2 regions of the Pseudoalteromonas sp. SG41-2 genome follow, and region 2 is predicted to be linked to the other one. Evidence: predicted binding sites of a transcription regulator. Region 2 holds the regulator's gene; the other holds the start of a gene.

Region 1 (8,504 bases), on a different contig from region 2:
AAACACATTATCAAACAAATCTAAGCGCTGGTGGTATTGCGCTTGAAAATAATATTTCATATAACTCCTTTTATTAAACTTTCTTTGATCATAGCTATAAAAGGCAGAGTTATATGCTGGGATATATACTTATTCAGAGGTTTTTCCTTAATAAACGTATTAAAAACTGGCTTGAATAGTCAAAGCCTCTCACACTCGAAGATTATCTAGTTATGAGAGGTAGTAATCAATCGCGTATCAGTAATGACTTAAGTTCATGTGGCTGGCAGCGCAAGTATTGCGGCGCGGCTTGTATTGTAACTCCGAGCTTCGCTGCTGCATGCCAAGGCCAACGCGGGTTATAAAGAATACCACGCGCCAACGCAATCGCATCAGCTTTACCTTCGCAGATAATATCTTCAGCTTGTTGAGCTTGAGTAATTAAGCCTACAGCAATAACCGGCATAGAAACGTTATCACTTATTGCATCGGCAAAACCGACTTGATAATTAGGGGCAACTTTAATTTGCTGCTGTGCAGTCAAGCCACCACTTGATACGTGTATATAATGGCAACCACGAGCGTCTAAAGCTTGAGAAAATACGATACTTTGCTCGATATCCCAGCCATTATCAGCCCAATCACTTGCACTTATACGTACACCAATCATGAAATCATGTGGTAACGCAGCCTTTATAGCATCAAATATTGCCAGGGGTAGGCGCATGCGGTTCTCTAATGAGCCGCCAAATTGATCTGAACGCTGATTACTAAGAGGTGATAAAAATTGGTGCAGTAAATAGCCATGAGCTGCATGAATTTCTATGCCAGAAAAACCAGCTTTATGGGCACGTTGAGCACTTTTCACAAACTGAGTAATTAATCGTCCAATATCGTCTTGCGTCATTGCTTTTGGTAAAGGAGCTTCATCTGAAAAAGCAAGTTCACTCGGAGCAATAGTTTGCCAACCGTTCTTTATTGCTGGAGCGATAGGCGCACCGCCATTCCAAGGTAATTCAGTTGACGCTTTACGACCTGCATGACCAATCTGCATCACCATCGGAATGTTAGAGTATTGACCTACATTAGATACGACTTCACGCCAAGCTTGCTCACATTCGTCGCTATAAATACCTGAATCGGCGTAAGAGATTCTTCCTTCAGGGGATACAGCGCTCGCTTCAACAATCAATAAGCCAGCACCGGATTGCGCGAGCATACCATAATGTTGATGATGCCAAGGTTGCACCTTGCCTTCTTCTGCGGCATACATACACATGGGAGCAATAATAATGCGGTTTTTGAGTGTTATCGGACCTAATTTTAGTGGGCTAAATAATTTTACCATAGAAAATTCTCAAATAATGAATGTGCAGTAAATCACAAATATAATGTACTAATCATTCTACACCCAAGGTTAGGGGCATACGCAAGCTCATTGAATGTGAAAGTATGATGATATACCGAAGAGCTATCAGGAAAAACTTTGTACAAAAAAAGCGAGCCTAATTTGGCTCGCTTTTTTGTTTTAAACTAACGGCTGATAGCTGACCGCTTCACTTACTCCGGCTCATACCCCAAATTAGGCGATAACCATCTTTCCGCTTCTTCTAGCGTCATGTTGGTTCGTTGAGCGTAATCTTCAACCTGATCCTTTTGTACTGCCGCTACGGCGTAGTATTTAGCCTCAGGGTGAGAGAAGTACCAGCCTGATACCGCAGCGCCGGGCCACATGGCGTATGAGCTGGTGAGCTGCATGCCAATGCGCTTTTCAGTATCGAGTAGTTGCCAGATTTTCTTCTTCTCAGTGTGCTCTGGACATGCTGGGTAACCGGGTGCTGGGCGAATACCTTGATAGTTTTCACGAATAAGATCTTCATTCGCAAGGTTTTCGTCTGGGGCAAAACCCCAATATTCTTTACGCACTTGTTCGTGTAAGTACTCAGCAAAGGCTTCGGCGAGTCTATCTGCCACCGCTTTTACCATTATTTTGTTGTAGTCATCTTGCTGTGCATCGAACGCATCAGCTAAGTCGTCTTCTTCAAGACCGCCTGTTACCGCAAATGCACCAAAGTAATCAGGCGTGCCTTTCGGGGCGATATAATCAGCTAAGCAGTAGTTAGCAAAGTCGGTTTTTTCTGTTTGCTGACGTAAATGGCACGATGTGGTTAATAGTTCAGCGCGAGTTTCGTCTGTGTATATTTCAATATCGTCACCCACGCGATTAGCTGGGAATAAACCAATTACGCCAAGCGGTTGCAAACTGCCAGACTTTTCAAGATCGTCTAACATGTCGTTAGCGTCTTTAAATAAGCTTTGCGCCTGCTCGCCAACCACTTCATCGGTCATGATACGTGGGTATTTACCAGCGATTGACCAGGTCATAAAGTACGGCGTCCAGTCTATGTATTGTCGTAAAGTGGCTATCGAGACATTTTTAAACTCTGTCACGCCCAGCTTTTTCGGCACCGGTGGAGTGTAATTATCCCAATCAAGCTTGGCGGCGTTGTCGCGGGCACGTTGAATAGTCACCGGTTTTGAGCGTGGTTTTTTGCGTGCTTGCTGCTCGCGTACTTTGACGTATTCAGCGCTGGTTTTTGCTAAAAATTCAGCTTTATGCTCTTTCGATAATAAGTTAGAGACCACGCCTACGGCGCGACTGGCGTTATTTACATACACCACGCCTTTGTCATATTGCGGTTCAATTTTAACGGCTGTATGGGCTTTTGAGGTAGTCGCACCACCAATCAATAGCGGTAGTTCAAAACCACGGCGTTTCATTTCTTTGGCAACGTGTACCATTTCATCAAGCGAAGGAGTAATAAGCCCTGACAAACCAATAATATCAGCTTTTTCATCAATGGCAGTTTGCAAAATTTTATCAGCAGGCACCATTACGCCTAAATCGATAACTTCATAGTTATTACATTGCAGTACGACGCCAACAATATTTTTACCAATATCATGTACGTCACCTTTAACGGTGGCCATCACGATTTTACCGTTAGTAGCCCCTTCTTCTTTTTCAGCTTCAATATAAGGGTCTAGGTAGGCCACTGCGCGCTTCATCACTCGCGCTGATTTAACCACTTGCGGTAAAAACATTTTACCTGCACCAAATAAATCCCCTACCACGTTCATGCCGTCCATTAATGGCCCTTCAATCACATGAATAGGTTTATCGGCAGCAGCGCGGCACTCTTCGGTGTCTTCATCGATAAAGGTGGTAATGCCTTTAACCAATGCGTGCTCTAAGCGTTTTTCAACTGGCCAAGTACGCCATTCTAAATCTTCAACTCGCTCAGCTTGTGCCATGCCAGAGTATTTTGGTGCCAACTCAACTAAGCGTTCACCTGCACCTGGGTCGGTATTTAAAATAACGTCTTCAACTGCTTTTCTAAGCTCTGCTGGTATATCGTCATACACAGCGAGTTGCCCGGCATTAACAATACCCATATCCATGCCCGCTTGAATGGCATGGTATAAAAATACTGAGTGAATGGCCTCTCGCACAGGGTTATTACCACGGAACGAGAACGATACATTCGACACCCCGCCCGACACTTTACAGTATGGCAAGTTTTGCTTAATACGGCGCGTGCCTTCAATAAATTCAACTGCGTAGTTATCGTGCTCTTCAATACCGGTTGCTACCGCAAAGATGTTGGGATCGAAAATAATATCTTCTGGCGCAAAGCCAATTTCATCCACCAAAATGCGGTAACTGCGCTCACAAATTTCAAACTTGCGATCGGCTGTATCTGCTTGGCCGTCGGTATCAAATGCCATAACCACTGCAGCGGCGCCAAAGCGTTTAATAATTTTAGCTTGGCGAATAAATGGCTCTTCGCCTTCTTTTAACGAGATTGAATTTACAATTGCCTTGCCTTGAATGCACTTTAAGCCCGCTTCAATCACTTCCCATTTTGAGGAGTCGACCATAATTGGTACTTTAGAAATATCAGGTTCTGAAGCAATCAAATTTAAAAATTTAACCATCGCCGCTTTTGAGTCCAACATGGCTTCATCCATATTGATATCAATCACTTGTGCGCCGTTTTCTACTTGTTCGCGAGCAACGTTAAGGGCGGTCTCGTAATCTTCTTCCATGATCAAACGCTTGAACATGGCTGAGCCGGTAACATTGGTACGTTCGCCGACGTTGGTAAATACTGCTATTTTTTGTGTCATCTCGGCTACCTTAATTTAAATTACACGCTTCTAGGCCTGATAAGCGCATACGCACTTCAAGCTCTGGCAATGGCCGAGGTTCAACCCCTTCAAGCCCTTTCGCAAAAGCCCTAATGTGTGCAGGTGTAGTACCACAACAACCGCCAACAATATTGATAAAACCTGACTTACCCCAATCGATAATTTCTTGTGCCATTTCTGGTGCTTCTAAGTCATATTCACCAAACTCGTTAGGTAAACCGGCATTGGGATGAACTGATACAAAGGTTTCGCAAACCCGTGATAGCTCTTCAACATATTGGCGCAGTAGATCTGGACCAAGCGCGCAATTTAAACCAATTGAAATCGGCTTAATATGACGAATCGAATTATAAAATGCTTCGGTGGTTTGCCCTGACAATGTTCGCCCGGATGCATCGGTTATGGTGCCAGAAATCATCACAGGTAACTTGCGACCGGCTTGCTCAAACGCTTCTTCAACCGCGAATGAAGCCGCTTTTGCATTAAGCGTATCAAAAATTGTTTCTATCAAAATTAAATCAACACCACCTTCCATAAGAGCAAGGGTTGATTCAACGTAAGCGGTAACTAGCTTGTCAAAAGTAATATTACGATAACCAGGATCGTTTACATCTGGAGAAATCGAACAGGTTTTTGAAGTAGGCCCTAATACACCCGCTACATAACGCGGTTTTTCTGGATTTTTAGCCGTGAACTCATCACAAATACTGCGTGCTAATTTAGCTGACTCGAGGTTAATCTCACGGCTGATGTTGGCCATGTCATAATCATCCATCGAAATGGTGGTCGAGTTAAAGGTATTGGTTTCAATAATGTCGGCACCGGCATTTAAAAAGCCGCGATGAATATCTGCAATAATTTTTGGTTGCGTTAAGCTTAGTAAGTCATTGTTGCCTTTGATCAGTACATGCCAATCTTTAAAGCGCTCACCACGATAATCTTGTTCTTCTAATTTATGTTCTTGGATCATGGTACCCATAGCACCATCAAGAATTAAAATACGCTGTTGTAGCGCTTCAATTAACTCGGCGCTTTTGTTTTCTAAATTATTCGGCATAGTTGTTAGTCCTTACGGCTTGGCTAACTAAATTAATATCATAGGGTGTGGTTTGGTACACATAATAATTTAACCAATTCGAAAAAAGTAAAAAGGCATGGCTTTGCCAAGTTTTCGACGGTTCGTTATCTGGGTTGTTATCTGGAAAGTAATTTTCAGGCAATGGCGCATCAGGGCCTTTTTCTAAATCGCGCCGATATTCGCCTTTTAAAGTGTCTGCATCATACTCAGGATGCCCGGTAATATACACTTGGCTGCCGGATTTATTTTTTATTAAGTAAGCGCCTACTTGCTCTGAACCTGCCAGCACAACTAAGTCATCACAAGCGTTAATTTTTTCAATATCAATATGACCATAACGCGAGTGCGGAACTACAAAGGTATCGTCAAAACCACGCGTTAAGGCTCCATGTTCAAAGTAACACTTATGGGTAAACACACCACAGAGCTTATTTTCTTTTAGTTCACGCTTTAGATTATAATGATGAAATAAACCCGCGTGAGCCGCCCAACACGAAAATAATGTTGAGGTTACATGCTGCTCCGCCCAATCTAAAATTACTTTTAGTTCATCCCAGTAGGCTACATCGTCATATTCTAAATGTGCCAATGGTGCGCCGGTAATGAGTAATGCATCGTAATTGTTGTCTTTCACTTCAGAGAAATAACGGTAAAAAGTGTCTAAATGCTGCTCTGAATTGCTACTGCTGCGATGAGTGTCTAAACGTAGAAGCTCTACATTCACTTGTAAGGGTGAATTAGCGAGCAAACGAATAAATTGCACCTCGGTTTCTACCTTATTAGGCATTAAGTTTAAAATCGCCAAGCGCATCGGACGGATCTCTTGGGTTTTAGCGCGGCTTTTTGGCATTACGAATACGTTTTCTTGACGTAACTTCGCAATTGCGGGCAATTCATCTTTAACGGTAATAGGCATACTCATCTCCAAGGCATAATTAACCAATGGCTAATTATGAACGGATAGCTGGAAATTTCAACCTCTAGATGTTTAGATGTCTAAATGAATTTATTTTAGCTATTCTTTTGCATTCTAAAAACCGCTCGCCATAATGCGCCTGTTGATTTTATTTTAAGGTGGTAAACGTGATTGATTGGCTAGGCTTAGGAGAACTTTTTGCTATATTAGCAGCTATTGTTTGGGCGCTTTCGACCATTTTATATAAAGGTTTTAGCCATCACTTAACGCCTATGCAGCTAAACATCAGTAAAGGCGTGTTAGCAAGTGCCATGATGTTAGCGACTATTGCGATTACTCAAGACGCTGCACTACCACATCATCTGACAAGCTGGCTTTGGCTAATTGCTGGCGGGGTGATTGGGATTGCGATTGGCGATAGCGCCTATTTTACTGCGCTGCGAAATATTGGCCCTGCTCGCACGTTAGTTATTGAGTCCCTTGCTCCAGCCCTTGTGGGGGTTTTTAATATCCTGCTATTAAATCATTATTTATCGCCATTTGCATGGTGCGGTATTGTACTTACAACCATTGGCGTAGTAATAGCAATCAAGCCTGAAAAAACATTGCCACAGGTTGATCATCAACATTATCGCAAAGGTGTTTTATGTGCCCTTGCAGCTGCTATCGGCCAAGCGCTCGGTATGGTGATGTCTAAAGGCGCACTCAATAATGAGCATATGAGTAGCTTATGGGCGGCATTAATTAGATTAGCAGCAGGTACGATGACTGTGGCCTTAGTTGTTGCAGTATTTAAAAGCAGTGAATTTAAACAAGCACTAACTCTAAGGGGAATTAGCGGCAAACAATGGTTTTTTGCGGCTGTGTTTTTAGGCACTTTCCTTGGTTTATGGCTTCAACTTGGCGCAGTTAAATATACCGATCCAGCCATTGCACAAACGATTTTCGCAACCGCGCCATTAATTGTAATGAGCATTGGTTTTATAAAGCGCGAGCCCGTTACCAATAAAATGTTAATAGGCGGCTTGCTTGCTTTAATCGGTGTAGGAGTATTGCTCGCGAATTAGCACATTGTTATTTGGTTGATTCGTTGACTGTTTCACCTGTGAGCCACTACAATACAACATTGAAATTTTTATTATTATTTGAAGGCTCCCTCCATGGTTTTACCTGATAAGTTTATTTTCTCGATGAGTCGAGTATCTAAGGTTGTGCCACCTAAGCGCACTATCTTAAAAGATATTTCTTTGCATTTTTTCCCGGGTGCAAAAATTGGTGTACTTGGTTTAAACGGTTCTGGTAAATCAACGTTGCTACGTATTATGGCCGGCCTTGATCAAGAGTTTGAAGGTGAGGCATATCCTCAACCGGGCACTAAAATTGGTTACTTACCGCAAGAGCCTATTCTAGATGAAAGCAAAACGGTTCGTGAAACTGTGGAAGAAGCAGTCAGCGAAGTTAAAAACGCGCTTAACCGTCTTGATGAAGTATATAACGAATACGCGATGGAAGATGCTGACTTTGACGCACTAGCCAAAGAGCAAGGTGAGCTTGAAGCAATTATTCAAGCCCACGATGGTCATAACATCGACAACGTATTAGAGCGCGCCGCAGATGCCCTGCGCTTACCTGAGTGGGATGCTAAAATTGAATTCTTGTCAGGTGGTGAGCGTCGCCGAGTGGCTATCTGCCGCTTATTGCTTGAAAAACCAGATATGCTTATCCTCGATGAGCCGACTAACCACTTAGATGCAGAATCTGTAGCATGGCTTGAGCGCTTCTTGCATGATTACGAAGGCACTGTTGTGGCGGTAACCCATGACCGTTACTTCCTCGATAATGTAGCTGGCTGGATCTTAGAGCTTGACCGTGGTGAAGGTATTCCATGGGAAGGTAATTATTCTTCTTGGCTTGAGCAAAAAGATGCGCGCCTGCAGCAAGAGCAAAAGTCTGAAAAAGCCCGTCAAAAATCAATTGCACAAGAACTTGAGTGGGTACGTTCAAACCAAAAAGGTCGTCAAGCTAAGTCAAAAGCGCGTATGTCGCAATTTACTGAAATGCAGCAGTCTGATTACCAAAAACGTAATGAAACCAACGAGCTATTTATTCCACCTGGACCACGTTTAGGTGATCAAGTTATTGAAGTTAAAAACTTGAAGAAAAGCTTTGGCGATCGCGTGTTAATTGATGATCTAAGCTTTACTGTGCCTAAAGGCGCAATTGTTGGCATTATCGGTGCCAATGGCGCAGGTAAATCAACGCTGTTTAAAATGCTCAGCGGTGAAGACAAACAAGACAGCGGTGAAATTAACCTAGGTG
Region 2 (8,504 bases):
TGAAACGAACTTTACAATTTTTTATCATCTGCGCGTTTTTAGGGCTCATTACCTTAGTAAGCCTTTATTATTACGTTAAATCTGATATCCCCAGTGTGCAAGTTTTAAAAGACGTGCAATTACAAACTCCTATGCAAGTCTTTTCGAAAGATGGTTTGTTAATCAACCAGTTCGGTGAAAAACGTCGCATTCCAGTGACTATAGAAGAGATCCCACAACCACTCATAAATGCTATTTTAGCTACTGAAGATAACCGCTTTTATGACCATATAGGTATAGATCCTATAGGTATTTTACGTTCAGCGCTCGTATTAATTTCAACTGGTGAGAAAAAACAAGGCGCAAGTACTATAACAATGCAGTTAGCTCGTAACTTCTTCTTAACACGTGAAAAGGCCTATATCCGTAAAGTAAAAGAGATCTTCATTGCGTTACACATTGAGAACTTACTTACCAAGGATGAAATACTCGCTTTATACCTAAATAAAATAGAGTTAGGTAATCGTGCTTTTGGTATCGGAGCCGCTGCACAAGTCTATTATGGAAAGCAACTAAACGAGTTAACTTTAGCGCAAATGGCAATGATTGCAGGCTTACCAAAAGCGCCGTCAGCTTTAAATCCGATCAGAAACCCAGTTCGCGCCAAGGCACGCCGTAATGTGGTACTCAGACGTATGCTCGATGAAGGTTATATCTCTCAAGCAGACTACAACCAAAGCTCTCAAGAACCAATTACGGCAAAATTTCATGGTGCCGAAATAGACTTATATGCGCCTTATATATCTGAAATGGTGCGTGCAGAAATGGTCGCTCGTTATGGCTACGAAAAAGCCTATAATACCGGCTTTAAAGTTTACACCAGTGTTGAATCTGACGTACAAGCCGCAGCGCAAAAAGCACTCGTTAATAATCTCCATGCATACGATATGCGCCATGGCTATCGTGGCCCAGAGCAGCAACTGTGGGATTTTGAAACGCAACCAGCCCTAAGTTCTAGTGAAATTTTAGCAAAGCTAAAACCGGTAAAAGAAATTGCCCCGTTATTAACAGCAGCAGTTTTGTCTGTAGCAGATCAAACGGCAACAGTGTTATTAAAAAGTGGTGAGCAAGCCACTCTAGACTGGGATAATCTCAAATGGGCACGCAAATACATTACCCGTTACCGTCAAGGTTTTCCTCCAAAAACCGCTACCGACATACTCAATCCAGGGGAGCAAATTTGGCTACGTAAAAATGACGATGGTAGTTATCTACTCAGCCAATTGCCTGAAGCGTCAAGTGCATTAGTATCGCTGGATCCGAATGATGGTCGCATTAAAGCGATTGTTGGTGGCTATAGCTTTGAACAAAGCCAATATAACCGAGCCGTGCAAGCAAAACGTCAGGTAGGTTCTAACATTAAGCCGTTTATTTATTCAGCGGCGCTGAATAATGGTTATACCTTAGCGTCTATTTTAAATGATGCACCAATCAATCAATGGGACAAGAGCCTAGGGGTCGCATGGCGACCAAAAAACAGCCCTGCGATATATAACGGCCCAATCCGTATTCGTCGTGCTTTAGCACAATCGAAAAACGTTATTTCGGTGCGCTTACTACGCGGGGTAGGCTTGCAGCGCACAGCTGATCACCTATTAAAATTTGGCTTTCAAAATAATGATATCAATCGCAGTGAATCGCTAGCTTTAGGTAGTGCGTCAATTACTCCTTTAGAGCTTGCCCGTGGCATGAGCACATTTGCCAATGGCGGTCATTTGATCACCCCTTATTTCATTAATGAGATTCAAGACTCTGCAGGTAATGTGTTATTTAAAACAGAACCACTATTAGCGTGTGATCCCGTTACTCCTCCGCTAACAACGACTCAATTTGAGTCTACTTCTGGGTTAAATACCAGCCAAGCAGCAAATCATTGTGCGCCGCGCATCATATCTAAACAAAACGCGTTTTTGATAGCTGATGCGATGAATAGCGCAATTTGGGGAGGCGGTAGTTGGGCTCATAAAACGGGTTGGAGTGGCACAGGTTGGCGTGCTCAGGTATTAGAACGTCGCGATCTTTCCGGTAAAACGGGTACTACTAATGACTCTGTCGATACTTGGTTTAGCGGCTTTAACCGTAATGTTATGACCTCGGTCTGGGTTGGATTTGATAATCCAGGTAACCCGCTTGGTCGCTCGACGTATAATAACAACATGGATAATACCCAGATCTCTGGTGCAGAATCTGGTGCTAAAACAGCTCAACCAGCATGGATTGACTTTATGCGAGTAGCACTCAAAGATAAGCCAGAAGCACCAATCGAGCCACCTGAAGGATTAGTGTCGGTACGAATCGATCTAGCAACGGGACTCTTGAGTCAAAAGAACGATTACACTAGTCGCTTTGAATACTTTGAAAAAGGCACCTCGCCCACTAAGTATGTGATGCAGCATGTAGAAAACGTGTTTGAAGAAGAGACTAAAACAGAAGAAGAGCTGTTTTAATATTACTCTATCGCGATATAAAATCGCTGCTACATAAAAAAAGCGCCAATCGGCGCTTTTTTTATTTTACAAACTCAGAGCTCATTTTAAGTTTTGTATTAACCAATATAAATCAGAATGCACGCCTGCTGCGGTAACTTCTTTGCCTGCACCAGGACCTTGGATCACCAACGCATTATCGCTATACCACTGACTGTTGATAACAAAGATATTATCACCTGGAGTTAAGTTAGCTAAGGCATCACCCTGTGTTGCATAAGCCAAACCGACTTTAGCGGTTACTTTGCCATCAGCAATTGTTAACGCACCGGTATAACGCAGTACTTTGTTTTCTTTGCCAGCTAACTGTGCTTTTTCAGCAATAAAGTCATCAAGCAACTGCTTATTAGCTAAAAAAGACTGCCAATCACCTTGCGCTAGTTGCTCTGGCATCAACGGTGTTAAGCCAATCTCATCAAGCTCTAAGGTGAGCCCTAATTCACGAGCTAAAATTAATAGCTTACGCTGCATATCACGCCCTGATAAATCTTCCCGTGGATCAGGCTCGGTGTAACCCATTTGCTGCGCTTGCAACACTAAATCGGAAAACGCCACACTGCCATCATAACTGCTACACAACCACGATAAAGTGCCTGAGAACACGCCTTCAATATGGGTAATACTGTCGCCACTGTTTTGTAAATCAGCTAACGCAAAATTAATTGGTAAACCCGCACCAACACTGGTGTTATAACGCCATAATAAGTTACGTTCAGCTAAATTACGGCGTAAATTTTGATACCAGTCATTATTTGCAGTGCCCGCATATTTATTAGCACTGATCAGGTGACAATCTAAATTTACAAACGCCGGGTAAAGCTTACTAAACGCTTCACTAGCAGTAATATCAATCAGCACTTTGTGTTCGTAATCGAGTTCGCTGATACGTGTCAGTAAATCAGCTTCTTGGTAATCTATTGCTTCGTTTTGCCACTGTGACTGCCATTGCTCAAGCACGATACCACTTGGGCTGAACAACATAGAGCGCGAGCGTAATAAACCAACCAGCTTAACGCTGAAGTGTTGCTGCAAACGATTAAGCTGCTGACTTAGTTGCTCAATAAATACTTCACCAACATTACCAAGGCCAGCAACAATAATGGCAAGCTCTTGGCCTTTGTTAATCAGCTTATCATGCAATAAGGTCAATACATCACTATCAATAGATTGATCCGTTAGTAGTAATATGTAGTCTGCGTCTTGATGGCTAAAGCGCGGCACTAAACTTTGCTCACTAAGCACTTGCGTTGCTTGTTCAAATAATTGCGCTACATCATTTCGTGGCGCCACAACAGCGCAACCATGTAAGTTCGACTCAATAATATTAGCGCGCCCTTGCAAATGACTCACCACCTGATGAGTCGCTGCTGCAGGCACTAGTAAGTAGGTATCGCCGTTTTTAATAAAATGATGCAAGCTGTGTTGAATAAGCTGACTTAATTCGCCAATTTCACCGCCACGCAGCTGATCAATGCGCAGTAAATCAATATTTTCTAAGGTAGTGATAAAACGCTTAGCTTTGCTGTAACCTTCTTTGACAATTTCTGTCGCGCTAGCTTCGCTGTCGTAACTACTGCGAACGACTAATTTGATATCAGTATTTTTTAATGGCGAGAGAGTTTTAGCATGTAACACTGGGTTGCCCAAACGCGCCAGTAAGTTTGCTTGGCCACGACATACTTTAGAATACTTAATCGCTTTTTTTACTTTACGAGGGTCGGTACTAAACACCCCTTGGGTATCAGTCCAAATTGATACCTGACTAGCATGACAATAACTGCTTAACAAAGTCGCGCTGTAATCACTGCCATTGCGCCCCAAAGTAACGGTATTTGCTTGGCAATCAGCGGCTATAAAACCGGTAACAATATTAATGCAATTGGCTGAAATTAACTCGGCACAGGCTTGTTGATTTTTTTGATGTAATAATTGCCCATCATTAAGGGTAAACAATTGACGAGCATCAACATCTTGAGCTGCAACATTTAACTGTTTTAAATAGCTAGCCAATAATCGTGCCGACCAAACTTCACCGTGAGCAAGCAATGCGGCTTCCTGTAAGCTTTGCTGTTGAGTTTGCTGTGCAATTAAGGCTAGCTCTTGTTCTAATACGTTTAATGCCGTATGTCGCGCTGCTGGACTCAATAACTGCTCGATCAAAGTACGTTGATGATTATCAAGCTGCAATAAAATATCACTCACTGCCTGTTGATCACCTTGCTGGTAACTATGCCATAACGTAACTAACGTATTGGTAGTTTTACCGGCTGCGGATACCACCACACAATCACCGGCTTCCGTATGGGCTAGAATAATATTTGCTACGGCCTGATAACGCTCTGCAGAACTAAGGCTAGAACCACCAAATTTATGAACTATATTTACCATTTTTTATTACCACAAAGCCGTATGTGCAGGAGTCAGTTTAAATGAGTTTGATTGCTCATCATCTTGTTGTTGAACAGAGGAAGCGATTACTTTTGCGCCGTGCTGAGCTTGACCTGGTTTCACTTTATTGAATACACGATCTAAGTCAGCGATTAAATCTTTTACATCTTCAATGCCCACCGAAATACGGATCAGGGTATCACCTACTCCCGCAGCAAGACGAGCAGTTGCCTCCATACCTGCGTGGGTCATAGTTGCAGGGTGACAAATCAAACTCTCAACCCCACCTAATGACTCAGCTAAGCTAAATTCTTCTAAGCTGGTCAAAAATTCTGCAGCATCATTAATATCACCTTTGATATCAAAGCTTACCATGCCACCAAAACCACGTTGCTGCTGTTTAGCGAGTTCATGCTGTGGATGAGATACTAATCCAGGGTAATATACTTGGCTTACATAAGGGGAGTTTTCTAGATATTGGGCAATAATAAAGGCATTTTCTTGATGCTGACGTAAACGAACATTCAAAGTACGTAAACCACGTAACGTTAAGTAGCTATCAAACGGGGCACCGGTAATGCCAATGTTATTAGCCCACCAAGCAAGCTCATCACCCAACTCTTGGGTAGCGGCGATCACCGCACCACCAACAACATCTGAGTGACCGTTAATATATTTAGTGGTCGAATGCACCACAATATCAACACCAAACTCAATTGGGTTTTGCAAAGCAGGTGATAAAAATGTGTTATCGGCACCAACCAACGCACCGCACTGCTTAGCAATCGTGGTGATCGCTTTAATATCGGTTAACCGTAAGATAGGATTACTCGGTGTTTCAATCCAAATTAGCTTTGGTTTTATCTCAAGAATTTTTTGATGATTTTCAGATTTAGTTAAATCTAAAACCACTAACTTTAATAAGCCACGCTTTTCAAGTGAGGTGAATAAGCGGTAACTACCGCCATAGCAATCATGTGGGATCACTAAGGTATCGTCACTGTTTAGCAGCTGAGTAGCTAAATGCACCGCAGCCATGCCCGTTGCAGTGATAATCCCCTTAGCGCCACCTTCAAGCTTAGCGAGCGTTTCAGCGAGTAAATCACGGTTTGGGTTGCCGCTACGGCCATAATCATATTGGCGCTTTTTATCAAAATCAGCAAATGAGTAGGTGGTCGATAAATGAATGGGAGGCACAACCGCGCCGTGATGTTTATCTGCATCAATACCATTGCGTACTGCAATGGTTGCTTTATTCTTTTGACTCATACCGTCACCTACAATTAAATGGATGTTTAGACGTCTAAAAGGTTAGAGGATCAAATTTAATAAGTCAAAGCATTTATGCGGTTTTAGCCGCAAGATTAGAAGTAAAAACATTTAAGCCTCTAGATGGCTAAAAAACAAGTATTTGACTATCTTTTTTAACACGATAGAATTTCGCCATCTTTGCGCTGCAAAAGGTCGCGCAAACAATTAACAACCTGAGGCAACGATACATCCTATGGCTAAATGGAATGGTGAATATATTCACCCATACGCAGAACACGGGAAAAAATCAGAACAAGTTAAAAAGATCACCGTTTCGATCCCGCTAAATGTATTAAAAGTTTTGACTGATGAGCGCACTCGTCGTCAAATTAATAATCTTCGCCATGCAACAAATAGCGAATTACTTTGTGAAGCATTTTTACACGCATTTACTGGCCAACCACTGCCAAACGATGAAGATTTACGTAAAGATAATCCAGAGAAAGTGCCTGAAGAAGTGAAAAAAATCATGCTTGAAATGGGTCTCGAAGTACCTGTACTCAACGAAGATTAAGTTATCATTTGTATATATTCCTGCTTCAGGAATTGGCTACAAAAAAACCTCAGTAACGTAAGTTGCTGAGGTTTTTATTATTGTGCCATTACCAATTGCAGCGAAGCAGCTACTCCATGTAGTTTTCCGGCATATCAATTTGTGCAACACCAGAATCAATTGCCGCTTGCGCTACTGCTTTGGCAATGCGCGGTAATAGACGCGGATCCATCGGTTTTGGAATAATATACTGCGCACCAAATTCAAGTGTCTCAACACCCGCCGCTTTTAATACTTCCGCTGGTACTGGTTCTTTAGCAATGCTACGAATAGCGTCAACCGCAGCAATTTTCATTTCATCATTAATTTTGCTTGCACGCACATCTAGCGCACCACGGAAAATAAATGGGAAACACAGCACGTTGTTAACTTGGTTTGGATAATCTGAACGACCCGTTGCCATGATTAAATCATCGCGAGCACCATGAGCAAGCACTGGTGAGATTTCTGGATCTGGGTTTGAACAGGCAAACACTACAGGTCGATCAGCCATTAACTTAAGATCGTCAGGAGAAAGTAAATTCGGGCCAGATACACCAACAAATACATCGGCATCAGCAATAACATCTTGCAGTGTGCGCTTATCTGTATTGTTAGCGAATAACTGTTTGTACTCGTTTAAATCATCACGACGAGTATGAATAACGCCTTTACGATCTAACATGTAAATATGTTCACGCAATGCACCACACTTGATCAGTAGCTCCATACACGCAACCGCTGCGGCACCGGCTCCTAAACAAACGATAATCGCATCTTCGATTTCTTTGCCTTGTACTTCAAGTGCGTTGATCATACCAGCAGCCGTTACAATCGCGGTACCGTGTTGATCGTCGTGGAACACTGGAATGCTACAACGCTCGATCAATGCTTTTTCTATTTCAAAACACTCTGGCGCTTTAATGTCTTCTAAGTTAATACCGCCAAACGTATCAGCGATGTTAGCAACTGTATTGATGAAATCTTCGGTGGTATTGTGTTTCACCTCAATATCTATCGAATCTAGACCCGCAAAGCGTTTAAATAATAACGCTTTACCTTCCATAACCGGTTTTGAAGCCAATGGACCTAAGTTACCTAAACCTAAAATAGCGGTGCCGTTAGTAATAACCGCAACCATATTGCCTTTACCGGTGTATTTGTAGGCATTAGCGGGATCAGCAGCTATTTCACGTACCGGTTCTGCAACACCGGGGCTGTATGCGAGTGCAAGATCCTGTACGGTTTCAGCTGGCTTTGTAAGCTCAACGCTAATTTTTCCTGGAACGGGGTGCGAATGGTAATGTAAAGCTTGTTCACGAAAGTCTGACATAACGCGATTTTATCCTGCAAGTAAGTTAAGTTGAAAGTGAGAGTAAGCAGTTCTTATATCTTATAGGGAACGATACCTATATTATAATTAAATTCAAGCAATATCAGGTCTATCCTGTTATATGCTATATCCGTTAATTTTATGCGTTTTGTCAGCATTTTTTGCAAAAAAGCTTCAATTTTCGGCTATAAAAACGCCACAAAGCATCAAAAAACCCATCTTAAAATGCTCATTATGCAACGCTTTAAAGCAAAAATAATGACCTATGACTAAAAACCATCAAAGTAAGACGTTAACAACATTTAACCGCAAAAGACCTAACTTTACCGACAAAAACGTTTAATTTATCGCTTTAACGAGAATGACAATATAGTCAACAAATCACTATTTGTCTGTTATTTACTCGCTATACTGG

The links. The regulator MetJ, encoded in region 2, represses methionine synthesis genes. The targets are predictions, from matches to a motif close to TAGACGTCTAGACGTCTA.
Region 1: a site for MetJ is predicted at 6,251-6,268, ahead of metA (homoserine O-succinyltransferase). Genes of this name have one in related genera too.

What each region holds. Positions count from the first base shown of each region.
Region 1 covers NZ_JACJFK010000049.1:1,649-10,152, forward strand. The annotation lists gene H5186_RS21735 (DKNYY domain-containing protein) at 1-60, opposite strand, end outside; gene H5186_RS21740 (NADH:flavin oxidoreductase/NADH oxidase) at 227-1,327, opposite strand; gene metH (methionine synthase) at 1,540-4,170, opposite strand; gene H5186_RS21750 (homocysteine S-methyltransferase family protein) at 4,181-5,248, opposite strand; gene metA (homoserine O-succinyltransferase) at 5,238-6,185, opposite strand; gene H5186_RS23345 (DMT family transporter) at 6,353-7,252, shown strand; gene ettA (energy-dependent translational throttle protein EttA) at 7,346-8,504, shown strand, end outside.
Region 2 covers NZ_JACJFK010000005.1:116,290-124,793, reverse strand. The annotation lists gene H5186_RS05650 (penicillin-binding protein 1A) at 1-2,486, shown strand, start outside; gene metL (bifunctional aspartate kinase/homoserine dehydrogenase II) at 2,568-4,913, opposite strand; gene metB (cystathionine gamma-synthase) at 4,920-6,182, opposite strand; gene metJ (met regulon transcriptional regulator MetJ) at 6,418-6,738, shown strand; gene H5186_RS05630 (malic enzyme-like NAD(P)-binding protein) at 6,848-8,089, opposite strand.